2 linked regions of the Formosa agariphila KMM 3901 genome follow. The protein of the gene in region 2 interacts with the protein of the main gene of each other region in a pairwise test. Links are inferred from orthologs where the notes say so. Each region holds a gene or a part of one and is shown on either strand. Other genes may lie near its edges.

The links.
Region 1: the proteins of BN863_RS02250 (region 2) and BN863_RS00905 interact in binary tests that used the Escherichia coli proteins (3 or more experiments, as listed by UniProt). The link is inferred for Formosa agariphila KMM 3901 from one-to-one orthologs.

The regions. Positions count from the first base shown.
Region 1 is NZ_HG315671.1:225,562-236,270, reverse strand. What follows is about bases 3,173-6,433. They hold BN863_RS00905 (2-oxoglutarate dehydrogenase E1 component), read right to left. Parts: upstream 6,133-6,433; coding sequence 3,373-6,132; downstream 3,173-3,372. Other genes in these bases: BN863_RS00900 (porin family protein), read left to right, coding at 6,251-6,433; odhB (2-oxoglutarate dehydrogenase complex dihydrolipoyllysine-residue succinyltransferase), read right to left, coding at 3,173-3,338. Outside these bases: BN863_RS00925 (TatD family hydrolase), read right to left, coding at 1-552; BN863_RS00920 (retropepsin-like aspartic protease family protein), read left to right, coding at 606-1,058; BN863_RS00915 (response regulator transcription factor), read left to right, coding at 1,102-1,734; more of odhB, read right to left, coding at 2,124-3,172; more of BN863_RS00900, read left to right, coding at 6,434-6,778; BN863_RS18580 (hypothetical protein), read left to right, coding at 6,835-6,972; BN863_RS00890 (hypothetical protein), read right to left, coding at 7,094-7,444; BN863_RS00885 (polyprenyl synthetase family protein), read right to left, coding at 7,454-8,428; BN863_RS00880 (TetR/AcrR family transcriptional regulator), read left to right, coding at 8,560-9,168; BN863_RS00875 (TolC family protein), read left to right, coding at 9,168-10,511; BN863_RS00870 (efflux RND transporter periplasmic adaptor subunit), read left to right, coding at 10,523-10,709. UniProt on the Escherichia coli protein: E1 component of the 2-oxoglutarate dehydrogenase (OGDH) complex which catalyzes the decarboxylation of 2-oxoglutarate, the first step in the conversion of 2-oxoglutarate to succinyl-CoA and CO(2).
Region 2 is NZ_HG315671.1:531,652-542,037, reverse strand. Bases 4,199-7,136 are described here. They hold BN863_RS02250 (ABC-F family ATP-binding cassette domain-containing protein), read right to left. Parts: upstream 6,654-7,136; coding sequence 4,743-6,653; downstream 4,199-4,742. Other genes in these bases: BN863_RS02240 (NAD(P)/FAD-dependent oxidoreductase), read right to left, coding at 7,129-7,136; BN863_RS02245 (DUF983 domain-containing protein), read left to right, coding at 6,740-7,132; BN863_RS02255 (leucine-rich repeat domain-containing protein), read right to left, coding at 4,199-4,654. Also shown: BN863_RS18660 (hypothetical protein), read right to left, coding at 1-176; BN863_RS02275 (hypothetical protein), read right to left, coding at 515-1,432; BN863_RS02270 (tetratricopeptide repeat protein), read right to left, coding at 1,602-3,221; BN863_RS02260 (CPXCG motif-containing cysteine-rich protein), read right to left, coding at 3,626-3,802; more of BN863_RS02255, read right to left, coding at 3,836-4,198; more of BN863_RS02240, read right to left, coding at 7,137-8,178; porN (type IX secretion system ring subunit PorN/GldN), read right to left, coding at 8,266-9,156; porM (type IX secretion system motor protein PorM/GldM), read right to left, coding at 9,214-10,386. UniProt on the Escherichia coli protein: Genetic data indicate it may be involved in ribosome assembly or function.

The sequences.
Region 1 (10,709 bases), 310 kb from region 2 along the record:
ATTTTTAAATGTCACTACGCCTCCAATTCCAAGTTTCATATTATAAGAAATAGCTAATTGGGCGTGTTCTAAATTTCCTGTGAAGCAATGAAAAATTCCGAATAAATCATCACTTTTCTCTTCTTCTAAAATTTCGAAAACCTCATCGAACGCCTCTCTACAATGAATAACGATAGGTAATTTATGTGTTTTTGCTAGTTGAATTTGTTTTCTGAAAGCATCTTGCTGAATCCCTAACGTCGATTTATCCCAATACAAATCGATTCCAATCTCGCCTATAGCATAATATTTATGCTGACTAAGTACATCTTCTACATGCCTAAGTTCTTCTTTGTAGTTATCTTTTACATGTGTTGGATGCAAACCTGACATTAAAAAAGTGTGTTCAGGAAAATCTTGCTTTAACTGAAGCATACGTTCTGTATACGTAGAATCTATAGCGGGAATAAAAAACCGAGTGATTCCTGCATTGATGGCGCGATGTATCATATCGTGTCTATCTTCATCAAAGGCTTCGCTATACAAATGTGTGTGTGTGTCTGTAATAATCATTCTGCAAAATTAATGGTTTTACATTACTATCTTTGCTTAAATTATTTTTTTAGATGACTACACTCCAAGAATTTTTATTAGGTAGAGATTACGTAAAAATTAAACTAAAACTAACTAAAACGAATCATTTTGAAATAAAAGCAACAATTAATGGCAAAAAAGGAGTGTTTATTTTAGACACTGGTGCTTCTAGTTCTTGTGTTGGTTTTGAAGCTATAGAACGTTTTAATTTAAAAGTCAAGGATTCTAAAATCAAGGCTGCTGGAGCTGGAGCTACCGATATGGTGACTCAATTATCTAAAAAGAATATTATAAAAATTGGGAAATGGGAAAAAGATAAATTATCTCTAATTCTCTTTAATATGGTTCATGTTAATACTGCTCTAATTAATCATAATTCTAAACCCGTAGACGGAATTATAGGTGCAGATATTCTTAAAAAAGGAAAAGGCATTATAGATTACGACCGGAAGTATCTTTATTTGAAGAAGGATATAGTAAAATAAGATTTTTGTATCTTTAAAATCTCTTAATTTATACTCTCTAAGCATGAAATCTTCAATAGTTATAGCAGACGACCACCCATTAATGCTTACCGGTATGTCGAATTATCTAACTTCTATAGACTATAATATTGTTGGAAAAGCTTCAGACGGCCAAGCAGCATATAACTTAATTGTTAAACTTAAGCCTGAAATTGCCATTTTAGATATAAGAATGCCACATAGAACAGGTTTAGAGATTGCCCACGATTGTAAAAAAAATGAGATTTCAACAAAAATAATTTTAATCACTTTTGATAAGTGTCAAGATGTCTACGAACAAGCTAAAGAATTAAATATTTACGGCTACATCTTAAAAGAATTTGCGGTAGAAGAAATTGAAAATTGTATTGAAAGCGTAAGAAACAATACACCTTATTTTAGTCAGGACATTGTTCCTAATTTAGAAAAATCGGATACAGAAACAGATTTAAAAGCTTTAAATAAGCTAACAAAAACAGAAATAAAAATTATAAAACTTATCTCTCAAAACAAGACAAGTATAGAAATTTCGGAAATACTAAATGTCTCTTATCGCACTATAGACAAGCACCGAAGCAACATTGTTAACAAATTAAAACTACAAGGAAAACATAATGCTTTGTTTATCTGGGCGACCAATAATAAAGACATTTTATAAAAATACGTATAACCACGTATTTTTTAAAAGAATAATATCTCATACCTTTATAGTGCTATTAATTAGTTCTTAGGGAGAATTATTTAGAGAACTCTGCATTGTAATGGTGCAGAGTTTTTTTTAGACCACTTTTACAACAAACTAACTATAATACGAAAACAACCAACTTAACCGACCAGATTTTCAAATTTGCTCTAAGACTACAATTACTTTGACTTATGGACGATAAAATCAAACCTCAGTTCTTTTCACTTATTATAGGCCTATGTATTCTTGCTTTAATAATTATTGGACTAAACTTATTAGTGTTAAACTTGTAAAAACTTAAATATAAAAGGGCAATCTCACGATTGCCCTTTTATATTTATAATCAAAAAATTAAGTTCGCTCTATAATTCTAAAGCTCTCTTAACATCGTTATTCATTAAGAATTCTTGTGGATTTTCTAAAGCTTCTTTTACAGCAACTAAGAATCCTACACTTTCCTTACCATCAATAATTCTATGGTCGTAAGATAACGCAACATACATAATTGGTCTAATAACCACTTGACCATCTACAGCAACTGGGCGCTCTACAATGTTGTGCATTCCTAAAATTCCACTTTGAGGTGGGTTAATTATAGGCGTAGATAACATACTTCCAAACACACCACCATTTGTAATAGTGAATGTTCCACCAGTCATTTCATCTACTGTAATCTGACCATCTCTTGCACGAAGTGCTAAACGCTTTACTTCAGCCTCAACACCTCTAAAACTTAAGTTTTCTGCATTTCTAATTACAGGAACCATTAGTCCTTTTGGTCCAGATACCGCAATACTAATATCGCAAAAATCGTAAGACAACATTTCTTTACCGTCCATCATAGAGTTAACAGCAGGATACATTTCTAATGCTCTAACTACTGCTAAAGTAAAGAAACTCATAAATCCTAAACCAACACCATGTTTTGCTTTAAACGCTTCTTTATATTCGTTTCTTAAAGCAAAAATTGGCGACATGTCTACTTCGTTAAACGTAGTAAGCATTGCTGTTTCATTTTTAACAGCCACTAAACGTTCTGCAACTTTACGGCGTAACATAGATAATTTAGAACGCGACTCTCCTCTATTTCCTCCAGTTGGAGTTCCCATAGATGGTTTAGCTTGAACAGCATCTTCTTTTGTTACACGACCAGCTTTACCTGTACCCACTATACTCGCAGCATCCATACCTTTTTCTGCTAAAATCTTTTTAGCGGCAGGGCTTGCTGTACCAGAAGCATATGTTTTTTCTGCAACAGGAGCTGCTTTAGGAGCCTCTGCCTTTGGAGCAGGAGCTTCTTCTTTTTTAGTTTCTGCTGGTGCATCACCCTCTGGTTTTGCAGCACTTGTATCTATTAAACATACAACCTCACCAACGGCAACAGCATCTCCTTCTTCTGCTTTAAGCGTTATAATTCCGCTTTCTTCAGCAGGAAGTTCTAGTGTTGCTTTATCACTATCAACCTCAGCAATTGCTTGATCTTTCTCTACATAATCACCATCTTGTACTAACCATGTTGCTATTTCAACTTCTGTGATTGACTCTCCAGGAGAAGGTACTTTCATTTCTAAAATCATCGTTCAATATTTTAGTTTAATCTTATTTTATAAATTATCGTTGGTTGTTTTTTGTCTTATCGAAAACATAATCGATTACTTCTTTATGACGGCGTTTAGATCGTGTAGAACTACCCGCTGCTGGTGCACCGTAAGGGCGTCTAGCTACAAATCTAAATGATTTAGCTTCCTCAAAATGCATTAGCATATGTGCATAAGCTCCCATATTTCTAGGTTCTTCTTGTGCCCAAACTATTTCTTCTGCATTACTGTATTTTGCAATTGTTTCTCTCATAGCCGTTGCTGGTAATGGGAATAATTGTTCTATACGCACCAATGCTACATCATCTCTTCCTTCCGCTTCTTTTACTTCTAATAAATCGTAATAGAATTTACCAGTTACAAAAACAAGTGATTTTACTTTATCTGCTTTTGCTTCTGCATCATCTATTAACATTTGGAAACTTCCGTTTGCAAATTCATCTACAGTAGATACTACTTTTGGATGACGTAATAAACTCTTAGGTGTGAAAACAATTAATGGTTTTCTAAAGTTAGATTTCATTTGTTTACGTAACAAATGATAGATATTGGCAGGTGTAGTACAATCTGCAACAAACATATTGTCTTTTGCACATAATTGTAAATAACGCTCCATACGTGCCGATGAGTGCTCTGCACCTTGACCTTCATAACCATGAGGTAACAACATGACCAATCCGTTTTGAAGTTTCCACTTATCTTCTGCTGCAGAAATATATTGGTCTAACATAATTTGTGCTCCATTACTGAAATCTCCAAACTGTGCTTCCCAAATAGTTAGTGTTTTTGGACTCGCCATAGCATAACCATAATCGAAACCTACAACACCATATTCTGATAACAATGAATTATAAATAAAGAATTTACCTTGTGTGTCGCTTAAATTATTTAGCAATACAACTTCTTCTTCACTGTCTTCTACTTTTATTACAGCGTGACGGTGAGAGAATGTACCACGCTCTACATCTTGACCAGACATTCTAACATCGAAACCTTCTTCTAAAAGTGTTCCGTAAGCTAAATGTTCTGCCATAGCCCAATCTAATCTATCTTCTTCGAACATTGTTTTTCTAGTTTGCACTAGACGTTCAATTTTACGAATGAATTTTTTTTCTGAAGGTAGTTCTGAAATTACACCTGCAATTTGAGTTAATTTATCTTTAGATACTGTAGTATCTACAGGTTTCATCATATCTTGTTCGGTTACACGAACAAAATCTTGCCACTCATCTTGCATAAACGGTGTAATTACCGTTTTGTCTTCTTTTCTAGAATCTTCTAATTCTTCTTCTAGACTCGCCTTATAATCGGCTTCTAATTTATTAACATAGTCCTTATCGATAATTCCTGCATTGATTAATTTCTCTGCATAAATATCTCTCGGGTTTTTATGTTTAGCAATAGCTTTATATAGTTTAGGCTGAGTAAAACGAGGTTCATCACCTTCGTTGTGCCCATACTTTCTATATCCTAATAAATCTATAAACACATCGCGTTTAAAGTGCATTCTAAAATCTAATGCAAATAATGTTGCGTGTACAACAGCTTCAACATCGTCTGCATTTACGTGTAATACTGGCGATAATGTTACTTTAGCAACATCTGTACAATACGTACTAGAACGTGCATCTAAATAGTTTGTTGTAAACCCGATTTGGTTATTTACAACAATATGAAGTGTACCGTTAGTTTTATAACCATCTAATTGTGCCATTTGCACGATTTCGTAAACTAAACCTTGACCTGCTATAGCAGCATCACCATGAACTACTATAGGTAGTACTTGAGATGGGTCTTCTGAATACTTGTCGTCTTGTTTAGCACGTACAATACCTTCTACTACTGCTCCAACCGTTTCTAAGTGAGATGGATTAGGCGCAATATTTAAGTTTATTTTTTTTCCGCTATTGGTTTCACGATTACTTGTCCAACCTAAGTGATATTTAACATCACCATCAAAGATTTCTTCTTCGTAATCTTTACCATCGAATTCACTAAAGATGTCTTTAGCCGATTTACCAAAGATATTTGTAAGTGTACTTAAACGACCACGGTGAGCCATACCCATTACAAATTCTTTTACACCATAATCTGCTGCTTTTTCAATTACTGCGTCTAGTGCTGGAATTAAAGATTCTCCACCTTCTAGTGAGAAACGTTTCTGACCAACGTATTTAGTGTGTAAGAAACTTTCAAAAGAAACCGCTTCGTTTAACTTTTTAAGTATATGCTTTTTCTGATTCGCATCGAAGTTAGGCTGATTATCATTAACATTTAGTTTGCTCTGAATCCAAGCTTTACGCTCTGGGTTCCTAACATACATGTATTCTATACCAATAGAATCGCAGTATATTTTTTCTAAATGATTAATAATTTCTTGTAGCGTTTGAGAGCCGATACCTAAGATTTCACCTGCTGAAAAAACAGTGTTTAAATCGCTATTAGATAATCCGAAATTTTCTAAAGCCAGTGTTGGCGAATAGGTTCTACGATCGCGAACAGGATTTGTTTTAGTAAACAAATGTCCTCTGGTACGGTAACCAGCGATTAATTGAACAACTTGAAATTCTTTAGTTAGATTTTCTGAGACGTGATCGCAGGAGAAATTCTCCATTTGTTCTTCGTCTACGATATCGTTTTCGCTACCAAAATCATAACCTTGAAAGAAAGCTCTCCAACTAGGCTCTACAGAATCAGGGTTTTGTAAGTATTGGTCGTATAGTTCAGCAAAGTATGCTGTGGGTGCTGCGTTTAAAAAGGAATATTTATCCATTATATTATTTGAGAAATTCTCGCTTTGACAAAATTTTGTCAAAAATACAATTTTTACTAAACTTAGGTGTAATTTTATTATATTTATAACAGTATTTTACTCACTTTTTTTTCGAACTATGACCAAAAACAACTCATTTATTATTAATAACACAATCTTAATCCTAATATTTACATTGTGTTTTAAGAATATTTCTGCACAAACCGCAAGTTTTTCAGATAATATTAAATTTGGAGGAGGTATTGGACTAAGTTTTGGGAGTAATTTTTTTAGCGGAACCTTAGAGCCTTCTGCCATCTATCAAGTCAATCCTCAATTTGCTTTTGGTGCCGGATTAAACTTTACTTACAACTCTCAAAAAGATTTTTATAAATCGACTATTCTTGGTGGTACACTTACGGGCCTTTTTAACCCGATACCAAATATTCAACTCTCTGCTGAATACCAACAATTACATGTAAATAGAAAATACGACAACGACTTAATACTTTATCAAGATGAAAAATACTGGTCTCCAGCACTACTTCTTGGTATAGGTTACCAAACTAACCATGTAACCGTTGGTGTGCGTTACGATGTACTTTACGATGATTATAAGAGTATCTACGCTTCACCATGGGCACCATTTATTAGAGTATATTTCTAACCGATTGGGTTAATTTCTAGAATTTTAATTTTGTAGTTTTCAGAAAAAATAAAAACATGGAAAAACTACTCAGAATTATTGGAGCTGCTTGGGGCGCTAAAAAAATAGGTGGCGGAAAATGCGGTTGTATTGGAACAGTTGTTGTATTCCTAATCTTATATTGGTTATTAGGCGCTGTCTTTAATATGTTTTAACCAAAATCCTTATTATACATAGATTCCCTTAATTTAGAAATATGTTAATACATTATTCTGGTATATATAGATAAGACAACTTAAAGTAAAGAACCTATTATTCAATACTAGGTTCTAATTCTTATTTATATTGATGTTTAAACCACACTTTTTGCCATTCGCGTTTCAGTATTAGAAACGCAACTTCTTCAGACAACTTTAAGGTATCGCTACCATCTAAAGTTTTAATTTGCTCCTCAGAAACATCAATAATGTACAGCAGATTTAAATATTCAGCAAAAGCATTTTGAATTAACTGATACACGGCTTCATGAAGCTGAAGTTTTAATTCGTCTGGAAGAATAGTTTGCTCCACATCGAAATCGACATTTGCCAACCGGAAATCTTTATTAAGTTGAAATACCAAATTACCGTATAACTCGTATTGCAACGATGTATTCAACAAGTCTTGTATAGTTTCTAAATTTTTCACAACAGACGTTTAAACCTTACGGGTCATTAAATTTTCACCAAAGGCTTTTAATAAATTCTTTTTATCTGTACTTATATCTAAAGTCTCTAACACAGAAAAGGCTTGTTTTGTATAGTTTTCAATTTCTTTAGTTGTAGCATCTGCAGCGCCACTACTAAGAAATAAATTTTTTACAGACTGAACCTTATCATTACTGTCTGTTGGACTTATACTAAACAAATCTTGAAGTTCTTGCTGCTGTTCGGCTTCAGAAAACTCTAATGCTTTTAAATATAAGAAGGTTTTTTTATTCTCTATTATATCTCCTCCTACTTGTTTTCCAAATGTTTTTGGGTCTCCAAAAGCATCCAGATAATCGTCTTGTAATTGAAAGGCAATTCCTAAATTTCTACCAAAACTATAAATCCCTTGCTGTTCTACTTCCGAAGCCCTAGCTACGATCGCTCCCATTTGCATGGCAGCACCTACCAAAACAGCGGTTTTAAACTCAATCATTTTTAAATATTCCGGAATTGTAACATCATCACGATTTTCGAAATCGACGTCGTATTGCTGACCCTCGCAAACTTCTAAAGCTGTTTTACTAAATAACTTTGCTAAATCTCTAAAGACTTCAGGCTCGTAATTTTCGAACAGTTGATAGGCCATAATTAACATCGCATCTCCAGATAAAATCCCTGTATTAACATCCCATTTTTCGTGAACCGTTTGATTTCCACGACGTAAAGGCGCATCGTCCATAATATCGTCATGCACTAACGAGAAGTTATGAAACACCTCTATGCTTAAAGCTGCATTAAGCGCAAGCTTATAATCGGTGTTAAAGATTTCGGCAGACATTAATGTTAAAACAGGTCTTAAACGCTTTCCACCTAAATTTAAGATATAAGTTATCGGTTCGTATAAAGATTGCGGCTCTCTATCCGTTTTATAGTCCTTTAAGAAGGAAATAAATTCCTCTTGATAAAATAGTATGTTTTGCATAGGACAAAAATAACAGAATAAACGAAATAATAGCAAAGTGTTTAGTCAATGTTAACATAGCATTAAAACTTTGGAAACTTTATTTGTTTCTAAAGTTTCCTTGTCTATATTTGCACCGAATTTAAAAGCGAATGAAAAACAAAATAATAATGAAATCGGCAGAGTTATTCTCGAATCTAGGATTTAAGAGTGTAACTATGGACGATATTGCGAACGAGATGGGAATCTCTAAAAAAACCATTTACCAATATTTCGCAACAAAAACAAAGCTCGTTGAAGCAACTGCTATTTTCAAATTTGAATGTATTTCTGAATCGATTGATGATATCTTTAAGTTAGAAGCCAATCCTATTGACGAACTTTTCAACACCAAGGATTTTATCATCAGTCACATGAAAAACCAAAAGATATCTATAGAATATCAGTTTAAAAAATACTATCCAAAAATTTATTCCATTGTAAAACAAAAACAATTTGAAGCGATGAATAAATGTGTTAGCGATAATTTAAATCGCGGTATACATGCTGGACTTTATAGAACGAACTTAAATGTAGATTTTATTTCTAGAATATACTTCAGTGCTATGGGCTCTATGAAGGATAACGAAATATTCCCTACAGATCAGTTCAACTTAGAAGACTCACTTAGTCACTACCTAGAATACCATCTAAGAGGAATTTGTACCCCTAAGGGCTTAGATTTTTTAAATAAAAAAACACAACAATCAAAAATCCAATAATGAGAAACAAACTAATCATATTATTTAGTTTATGTCTAAATGTTGCGGTCTTCGCTCAAGAGACTCCCGTTGCCTTTAGTTTACAAGAGGCCATAGATTATGCCTTAATACATAACAGAACAGTAAAAAATGCTGCTAGAGACATAGAAATCGCCGAAGAGCAAAAATGGGAAACTACAGCTACGGGTTTACCACAAATTAGTGCTAATGTCGATTATCAAAACTGGATTAAACAACAAGTATCGTTACTTCCAGGAGAAATTGCAGGAGGCCCTGCAGGTACATTTATTCCAGTAGAATTTAGCCCTAAACAAAACATTGGCGCTATGGCTACTTTAAACCAGTTATTGTTCGACGGGTCGTACATTGTAGGTTTACAAGCCGCAAAAGTCTATTTAGAAATTTCTGAAAATTCTAAAGTCAAAACAGACCTTGAAGTACGTAAAGCAGTAATAAATGCCTACGGAAATGTATTACTAACAGAAGAAAGTCTACAGATTCTAGAAAGTAATAAAGCCATACTAGAATCTAATTTAGATGAAATTCAAAAAACATTTGAAAATGGTCTAGAAGAAGAAGAAAGTGTAGAACAAATTAAAATTACATTGTCTGGTTTAATTAGCGATTTAAACAATGTAAAACGTTTAAATGTGTTATCGTATCAAATGTTAAACATCACATTAGGTATCGATTTAAATACAGATACAACGCTTACAGACGACCTTGAAGTTCTAGCTTTACAATACACATCTTTAGAAGCGTTGGCTGCCGACGAAAGTGTAGAAAACACCATCGATTATCGTATTGCCGAAAACGATGTGGAAACAAAAGATTTATTCGTAAAATTAGCTATGAGTGATGGGATGCCAACACTAAGCGCCTTTGTAAATGGTGGGTATAGCGCTTTCGGCGAAGATTTTGGCTTTTTTAATAACAATCAAAAATGGTACGGTTCTTCAATGTTTGGTGTGAATTTAAGTATTCCTATTTTTAGTTCTTTAGGACGTTCTGCCGCAACACAACAAGCTAGAATAGATTTAGAGATAGCAAATGAGAATTTAATTGATACCGAGCAACAACTTAAATTTCAAATCGCAACTGCTAAAAGCGAATACCAATACGCCATTGAAGATTATTCTAATAAAAAAGAAAATTTAGAATTAGCAGAACGTATAGAACGTAAAAACGAAACTAAATTTTTTGAAGGAATTTCTTCAAGTTTCGATTTACGTCAAGCACAAACTCAGTTATATTCTGCGCAACAAGAATATCTTCAATCCATGCTAGACATCATCAACAAAAAAGCTGAATTAGACGCTATTTTAAGCAATTTAAACAACTAAAAAACACAACAATGAAACACATATATACACTAGCCGCACTTACTTTTCTATTCATTTCTTGCGGAGGAAAAGAAAAATCTGTAGATGAAATTTTAGCCGAAGGTAACTTAGAAAACATTCGTGCCAAACGTACAGAGTTAGAAACACAGCAAATTGCATTAAGTGATCAAATTAAATTAATCGATGAAAAAATTGAAT
Region 2 (10,386 bases):
GGCGAAAAGTATATGGTTCCTTTTTCTGGCGGAGCTTCCTTCTTCGCTTTTTTAGCTGCTTTCTTAGCCTCTTTGGTTTCTTTTTTAGTTGATTTAGTTGCGTCCTGAGCAAAAGAATTTGACGTTACAAGACAAAATACAGATAACACGATTACTCTTAATAGCGTTAGTTTCATAATTAGTTATTGGTTGATAGTTATTGATTAACACGTATAAAAAACATGCATTTCTTTTGAAACACAAAAAACATTTCCCACTAAAGAACCTAATAATCAATTAATTAAAAAAATATTTGTCAATAAAAATATTTTATTTTTTGAATTATCGTACTTAAAGCTACTCATATTTTAAGTTTTCCTTAACATATCAAAGATAGATTAAAAAGATGCTTTTAAAAAAAGAATTTAAATGGACAAGATAAATACTTGGTCTTAGGATTAAATTCAATTTTAAAAATTAAAGGAGTTATTACATACTTTAAAATAGAAATAAAGTCATGTTTACATTAAGGTCATTATCTCCTAAAACCTCCACCTCCATGAAATCCACCTCCAAAATTAGATCTTGTAAACGTACCTCCACGGTTTAAATCTAAGCTATGTTTATTATAATTTCCAGGATTTCGTTGTTGAAATGTTTGTTTGGCAGAATTTGAAAAATGATCATTTTTATTATGATTATTATTCATATTACCATGATGATGGTCAAAATTAGTATGATGATACACATTTTTAGTATTCACATGTATAATTATATTATTATGATATGCAAATGGAGAGAAAGGCCCCCATGGACGGAAATACGGTGGGTAATACCCCCAATAAAAAGGAGAAATCCAAGGCGAATAATACGGTCCCCAAAACCAATCCATTATTAATGGATTTACTCCATATACAGGATAAATATAGTAGTTTGGTCCATAGATACTAGAATTCCCAATGACCTGAACACTCGTATTTTCTTTCTTAACATCTATAGTCGCTACATCTTGAAATTTATCTTTAGCCAAAACAGATTGAATTGTTACTACTTTGTCATCACCCTGATCAGAACTTACAACTCTTAAGTAATCTACTTTACCGTCTTCGTTTAAATCTAAATTAGAGATTTTAGTCTCGGGATTGTTTAATCTTTTTTCGAAATCTTCTAAATCTTTAGACTCACCAAACACAGAAGCAACAGCTTCTAAATCTAAATTATCGCTAATATCTTTGTCTTTAGCTTCTACAGTTGTAGTGGTGGTGGTTGCTGTGGTATTCTGAGTTGTTGCTGTTGTACTTGATCCACAATTAAATAATGTTAAAGCAAAGGCTAAACATAATATTGAACCTATCTTTTCCCTTATGCTTAATATTACTTTATTATTTAAAAAGGTATCCTTCAAAATTAATTCCAAATTCTGAACTTTAATTGTTTTTTCGTTACGATTCATGGTATGGTTGATTTACATTTTAGACTAATTTATGATGCAAGCCAATATTCGAAAAGAAATGAAGTATTACAAAAACACTTACACAATTAAACACTACCACTACATAACCACATTTATGACAATTAAAATACTGATTAACAGATGAATATAAATTTAAAAAAAGTTATATTTAATTTACTGATAGACTATTCAGGTAGGTGGAAAGGTTTACTTTTTCATTAGTTAACTCCAATTTTTTACGAAGTCTGGTACGTGAATTCTCGACCGTTTTAAAAGATTGTCCTGTTATTTGAGAAATTTCTTTAGTAGTTAAATCCATAAACAGAAGCGCACAAAGTCTGCGATCTTTAGGGGTTAAAGTGGGGTGATGTAAAGCTAAATTTTCAAAAAAAGATTTATGAACTTGTTCGAAACTCAATTCGAATTCTTTCCAAATATCAGAATCCATATCTTTTTGAAGCTTTTGCAAAATGACATCTATGGCTTGCTGGGTTTCCTTTTTAACAGCCTTTAATTTAACTGCTTTTAAATCGGTTAAGATATTTTTATAGATTTCTTTGCGATGGATTTCTGTCATGGCTTTGCCAATAAGCTCTCTATTTTTTAAATCTAAATCTTGGTGTAAATCCTGATGTTTAATTTTAAGCTGTTCTTGTACTAACAGACTTTTAATATTTCTATTTCTATACCTAATTAACAACATTCCTAATACTAATGTACCTAGCAGAAGTATTAAACCTGCAATGTAAAGTTTAAACCGTTTCTTTTCTTCCGTTAAGGCACTTATTTTAGAACGAATTTTATAGTCCTGATCTAATTTTATACGCTCTAAATTAACAGCCTTTTCTTCTACATTTAAACTATCCCTGATTTGGTCGTAGCGTTTAAAATAGTGTACAGCCGTTTTATAATCTCCTTTACCTTCATAGGCCTTAGACAAAATATTTGTGGTATTCTGATTACTAAAACTGTATGCGTTATCCGAATTTAAATCAAGTGCTTTATTAGCGTAATATATGGTGCTATCATACTGTTTTTCTTGCAGACTATATTTGGAATAAGCGCCAAATGCAAATAGTTTAAACTTCTTATTGGAAGTATTTTGCGTTAACTTGATGCTTTTAGAAAAATACGTATTAGCCTGAATTGTATCTCCTTTTAAGCTATAAACTCGTCCTAAATTAGTTGTAATGTACCCTAATAAGTCATGATTGTCTAACGTTCTAACAATTTGTTTTCCTTTATTAAAGTAATACAATGCAGAATCTAAATCCTCCTTTATATATAACGTTCCAATATTATTTAAAATCTTAACTATCTTAATAGAATCATTATTTTTTACTTGATAATCATATAATTTAAAAAAGTAATGAAGTGCCTTTTCCTTATTATTAAATTGTGCATAGATTAGAGCCAAATAATGTTCAATTTTAACAACTTCAACTTCATTATTTTTAGCTTTATAAATTTCTTGAGCTTTCAGAAAATAATCTAGAGCTATATCTAGTAAATCTTTAGAGGCATAAAGTTCTCCTTTTGCGACATAAACAGATGCTAAATTAAGTTGTGAATGTTTTGTATCCTGAGCTTCTTCTTCAGCAAAATCTAAGTATATAATCGCCTTCTCCCAATCACTATCTGTAAGTTCATCAGCAATTGTTTTACATAGTTCTATTTTTTTTAATGGATCCTGGGTTAAGCTTAAGCTGTCAATTAAAGTCTCTGATGGTGTCTGGGAATAACCTCCATTACAGTATATAAATAAAATTAAAAAGATAATTCTGTGCATTTGTATGTTTTGTAGAGAAAATCAAATTTAATTAAAATAAGGGTGCACATAGCATTAAAAGGTGATAGGAATAACAATTAGCTCTATTTAAATAAGCAAATAACCCTCTTCTCCCTTATTATAGCGACATAAATCTATGATACGTATTCAAATTATTAGACATAAAAAAAGGCTTCACATTTCTGTGAAGCCTTGTAAACTTAGTAGCGGGAACTGGACTCGAACCAGTGACCTTCGGGTTATGAGCCCGACGAGCTACCTACTGCTCTATCCCGCGATATAAATCCTAAAACAACTAACTTAGCTTTTAACTCTCAGTTCATAACTACTGACCTAATTGTTTCGGACTGCAAATATACGACCCTTTTTTGATATACCAAGCATTATTTTGAAAAACTTTTAAATCAAATTATATTCACTTGAAAATCTGATAGTTCACCTTCTAAAAAAACGGTATAAATCTCTAAAGGATTACAACAGACTTCACAATCTTCAATATATTTTTGCTTAGCAACTCCTGTATCTAATAACATAGATATGGTTTCCCAACAATGCGGACATGTAAAAAAGTGTTCGTACATATGTGCAATATATACATTTACGTTTTAAACCTCTTAATTGTGATCGGTAATAACTGTAGCAGGTTCTGTTTCTAAAGATAAATAGCCTTTAGGCATATGATCTTGGAAACTGTAATACTCTTTGTTAAAGTTATTTTTATTTACCATAAAAATATTAAGCTTGTTTAAGTCTCCTATACTAGTTGGCAAATATCCAGTAAATTTATTATTAGTAATAATAAGTTCTTCTAAGTTGCTTAATTCGCCTAATTCTACAGGTAAATCACCTTCAAACTCATTATCATGTAAACTTAAATGTTCTAAGTTTTTAAGGTTACATAATTGCTTTGGAAAGTATCCTGAAAAACGATTTCTTCCTAATTGTAGGATTTCTAGTTTAGTTAAATTGACAAACGTAGATGGTATATTCCCTTTAAATTTATTGTGATATAAACTTAAAAACTCAAGTTGGTCAAGGTTTCCTATTTCAACAGGTAAAAATCCTACAAACTCATTTAAAAATAACTCTAAACTTGTTAAATCTCTTAAAGTACCAATAGACCTTGGTATTGTTCCACCCAATCTATTTGATGCTAAATTGAGTACTTTTAAATATCTTAATTCACTAATACTTGCAGGCAATTCCCCTTTTAAATTATTGCTAGGGAGATTAAGTGCTACCACATGGTCATCACTAATGGTTACACCATGCCAGTGTTCTACAGGGCTGTTTAAATCCCAAGGAATATTCCAATGTTCGCCATCGGTGGCATAATATAAATTAACAAGTGCTTTTTTTTCGTTTAATGGGATACTCGCTGAGGCAAAAAGGGGAGCAAGTAAGCACATTACTGAGAGTAAAATTGCTTTCATAGGTTAAGTAGGTTATGTACTATTAGAATAACAATATTAACTTAATTCCTGATTAAAGACAAAATTATTCGACGAAATGCACTAGATTTTAAGACTCAAATTCCTCGATTTCCATTTGCACATCTTCCCATGATGACATTAGTGCGGTTAACTTCTTTTTCTTCTTATTATATATGTCGAAAAAGTCTGGTTTTGCAGAAACTTCATCATAATTATTAGCCAATTCTAAATCGGATTTTTTCACATCACGCTCCAACTCATTGATTTGAGATTCAATCTTACTCAACTTATTATTTAAAGATTTAAGTTTTTTCTGATCTTCGTAGCTTGCTGTTTTCTTTTCTTTTGGCTGTTCTTTTACTACATTTCGTTTTTCAACTTCTCTTAGATTCTGAACATTACGCTCCTCTAAATAGAAATCGACATCACCTAAATACTCCTTTAATTTATGGTCTTTAAACTCGACTACTTTATCTGTTAAATTCTGAAGAAAATCACGATCGTGAGAGACTAAAAGTAAAGTCCCTTCAAAACGCTTTAAAGCGTCTTTAAGCACGTTTTTAGATTTAATATCTAAGTGGTTGGTAGGCTCATCCATTACCAAGACATTAAAAGGCTGCAACATTAACTTAGCTAATGCTAAACGGTTTCTTTCCCCTCCAGATAATACTCGTACGTACTTATCGGCTTCTTCTCCTCTAAATAAAAAAGATCCTAAAATATCACGAACTTTACTTCTGTTCTTTTCATTAGCAGCATCAATCATGGTATCTAGAACAGTTTTATTACCATCTAAATATTCTGCTTGATTTTGTGCGAAATACCCGATTTGTACATTGTGGCCTAGTTTTAAGTGGCCTTCGTGTTCTAACTCACCTACTATAATTTTAGCAAGTGTCGATTTCCCTTGTCCGTTTTGTCCAACAAAAGCGGTCTTACTATCGCGTTCAATATGTAAACTAACACCTTGAAGCACTTTCTTATCGCCATATTCTTTAACAATATCGTTAGCCTCTACAACCACTTTTCCAGGTGTCACCGAAACAGGGAAGTTTAAGGTCATGACGCTGTTATCATCTTCATCGACTTCAATACGATCAATCTTATCTAATTTTTTAATTAGCGATTGTGCCATGGTTGCTTTAGATGCTTTGGCACGGAATTTCTCAATAAGCTTTTCGGTTTGCTCGATTTGCTTTTGCTGATTTTTCTGAGATGCGATTTGCTGGTCTCTAATTTCCTGTCTTAACACTAAGAATTGAGAATAGGCTTTCGGGTAATCGTAAATACGACCTAATGAAATTTCTATGGTTCTATTGGTAACGTTATCTAAAAACATCTTATCGTGTGATACTATAGCGACTGCTCCTGGATAATTTTTTAAGAATCCTTCTAACCAGATAATAGATTCAATATCTAAGTGGTTTGTAGGCTCATCGAGTAATAAAATATCGTTATTTTGAAGTAGTAATTTTGCGAGTTCTATACGCATTCTCCAACCTCCAGAAAATGTATCTGTAAGTTTATCGAAATCTTCACGCTGAAACCCTAAACCTTGTAATATACGTTCTGTATTTCCTTGGTAATTATAACCTCCAATAATTTCGTATTGGTGTTGTAAATCGTTTAAATCTACCATTAATTGGTGATAGGCTTCACTCTCGTAATCGGTACGGCTTACAAACTGTTCGTTTATATATTCCATTTTGGCTTCCAATTCCTTTATTTCTGTAAAGGCCTGATAAGCTTCTTCTAAAACGGTTCGCCCTAAAACAAAATCTATGTCCTGTCTTAAAAATCCTATTTTTAAATCTTTATCGGCAGAAATCTGACCAGAATCTGGTTCTAAATCTTTAGATAAAATTTTCAGCATGGTAGATTTTCCGGCACCATTTTTACCAATTAAACCTACGCGGTCTCCTTGACCAAGTTTAAAGGTTATCTCTTCGAATAAATATTCACCCTGAAATGAAATAGATAAATTATGAATGTTAAGCATAGAATTGTTACAAATGTTACCAAACTTTAGGTGATAAAATCTTAAGTTTGTGTTTTAAAATTGATTGCAAAAATACATTAAATAAAATGTTTTCAAAAGGTTCGAAACTATATAGTATTTTCACTGGCGCTTGCCCTAAATGTCATCAAGAATCTATGTACGTGAATAAAAATCCGTATGTACTTAAGGACACTTTAAAAATGCACGAACATTGTTCGCATTGTAATACTAAATATAAAATAGAACCGTCTTTCTTTTATGGCGCAATGTACGTAAGTTATGCGGTAGGAATAGCTTTTGCGGTTGCAGCTTTTGTTATTAGCCATTTATTTTTAGGATCCGGACTTATAACAGCCTTTATTGCTATTGTATGTACACTAATTATTTTTACTCCTATAATTATGCGTTGGTCTCGAAATATTTGGATAAATATGTTTATGAGCTATAACAAAGACTTAGTAAAGAAACAAGAGCATTAGGCGTCTTGGTATCTTTTAATATCTATAACAGGATCCAAATCTCCATTATTTTCAATACTATTAAATAGCGCCTTAGATACGTAAGGCCCTATTATAACGCCGCGTGAACCTAAACCATTTAATATGTACATATTTTTATGTTTTGGATGTTCTCCTACCAAAGGTCTTCTATCTTTTACAGTAGGACGAATACCTGCTACCTGATCTACAATAGTAAAATCGCAGTTTAAAAATGTTTTTAACTTAGTTAATAACTGATTTTTTCCCGCTTCAGTAATGGCATTGGTTTTATCTTCTCTTTCGTAAGTTGCACCTACTTTATATAAATCGTCGCCCAATGGCATTACAAATACGCTAGATTTTAATAAGTATTCCATTTTTAATTCAGGCGCATGGATTATAAGTAATTCGCCTTTAGAGCCATGTAAAGGTAAATAATTAAAAAACGGATTTTGTTTTAGTCCGAAACCTTCAGCAAAAACCACATGTTTAGCTTTAACATCGTGATAGATATATCCAGTGTCTGTAGCTTCTAAATCGTTATACTGAAAGCTACTTTCATTCAACTCATCGTTCAATTTTAAATAGGCTCTATAAGACGACATCAGTAAAGCTGAATCTATTCGACCTGTTTGTAAAACTTCGCCATAACCAAAATCGGCAGCAATGGCTTGGTTTGTATTCTTAATTAGTTTAGTAGAAATAAATTCGCCTACATTAGGTTTATCGGAAGCTGCGAACCAATTGTTTTGTTCTTCTGAGGATACAAAACGTCTATAAACAGGAAGCTTATAATCTAAATTAACACCTAATTTAGCCTCTAGATTTTTGTAAAATGGCAATGCTAAGTCTAATTGCTCCTGACTTTTCCAAACTGCAGTAAATCGTTTTAAAACAACAGGATTATACATACCTCCAGCTACAGTTGACGATCGTTGCGATTGATCATCGAAAACCAAAACCGATTTATTATTAGCTTTTGCTTCTTCTATAAAAGACACGCCTGCAAACCCACATCCTACAATTAAATAATCTACTTCTTTCATGCTGCAAAGATACAGTGTTTAAAATATGAGTAAACAAAAAAGGCTCGCAAATTGCGAGCCTTTTTTATAAGATAAGATGTTGTGATGTTAGTAAGACCACATATCTAATTCAAAGTTTCTAATATTTTCTTTAATTCTATCAGATTCTAATAATTGCATTAAAGCATTATCAGCGATATATTCTTCAACCTTACGATCTCCAAATACATTCTCTTCTTTAAAGATATATCCATTAAAACGTCTAGAGTTTAAGATATGATCGAAAGAAAATGGCACGGCGCTATTACTACCATTAAAGGCTTTAGCTTCATGTAACACCTGACGTGCATCTGGATAGAATACCCAAAATAATGGAATTAATTCTGGAGTATCTGAATCGATGAAGTTAACATCTGGAGCTACCGGAGCAATACCTAATAAACGGTATTTTAACTCAGACTGACGCTTATCGAAATACCATAATCCTTTAATCCAATATTCAGTAATATCGTAGGCAGAGATTTCTCTTTTTCTAATGTATTGTGCATCAACAGTACCTTCAGCATTATATTGCTCGAAACCAATATCTGTTGTATCTACTAGAGCTAAGGCATCTTGAATATCTCCTAAGGTTCTTTTTGTTGTAAAATAAGAATCGTCGTAAATATTTTTGATTTCACCTTTTTTAATACTTCTTAAAAGCACATCATAAAGCGAACGTCTGTTACTACCAATGTTATTAGTATCTACTGGATAATATAACGGAAAGTTTACACGCTCGTCTAACACAACTTTTTCCCAAACCATCTTAGAAAACAATAAGTCACGATCGTCTACATAACCATATTCTAATGGTTTATCATTATCTAATGCTTTTTGAGCATCAGTTCTCTCTCCAATTTCATCAGGACTTTTTGCATTTAATATGTTTGCTTGAGCGAAAGAAGCAGAAGCAACCAAGATGAAACTTAGGGTTAATAAAAAACTTTTATAATTCATTGTCTATAAATTTAAAATGTTGTGCATATCTTTATTTCGAGATGCTTAAAATTTTAATTAGTTAGAAAGCTCGATTAAAATTGGAGATACTTTTTTCAATTTGTACGATGAATTTCCGCTAATTTGAGCTTTAATATCGAAAATTGTTACAGCATCACCACGTCTTGCTTTACGTAAAGCAGCTGCAGCTTTACTATTAAGTTTAGTTCCTCCTACTGTAATAGTTGGTTGTCCAGGGATTTTAATTTTAAACGATGTTACACTTAAAGGTAAATCGAAATCGAAATCGTCTAACTTCGCACCAATAGTAGCAATTTCTAAACTGTTACGTTGCATAGAAACATTGCCATCTTCTCCACGAATTGTTCCTGTTGGACTTGGAATATCTTTAATTCTGAATGTTGCTTTATCAGATACTGGTTTACCGTCAGGTAAAGTACCTGTTACGTTAATAGTAACTTCTCTTCCAGAACCTGGATTCATTACATATTTACCAACTCCAGAACCTTTCTTTAAACCAGGTGCGCTTGCATTAACTTTATTGTCTGCAATACCTGCGAAAGAAATAGTCATTGGGTTAGCAACACCACGATAAACTACATTCATTTTATCTGCTGAAATAGTAGCTGCATTTGGCATTGGAATTGTAGCGAATGTAGATTTTACAGGAACTTCTACAGACTCACCATCTTGTAAGAATGTTAATTTCCCTTCAATAACATGTTCTCCAGCACTTCCTGTACCAAATTTTAATTTTACTTTACCATCTTCTACAGTATACTGATCTGTTGTTAATGGTCTTCCATCTAAAGTTAATTCAACTTTGTTTGGTTTAGTAGATCCATCTTTACGTCCTAATACAATGTTACCATCAAAAGTTTCACCATTAAAGTATGCTGATTTTGTAGTTTCTAATAACGTTGTATAGTTTGTCATAGACGCTTCTGCAGCTAAAGACCCAGATAACATTCTGTTTAACACATCTGAAGCAGTTGTCTTAACATCTGATTGTAATTGAGTAATTTTAGTTAAAGAAGCAACTAAAGGAAATCCTTGGTAGTTATAATCTAACCATGCAACTTCTTTCCCATCTCTGTTTGTAACAGGAGCTGTACTAAATTCTTTTTCTACACTTTCTGCTGCTGGAGCTAATTTTGGATCAGATTTTAATAACGCTACTACACCTTCTCTAAAGGTAGTAATTTCGTTTAAAAATTCTTCTCCACCTTC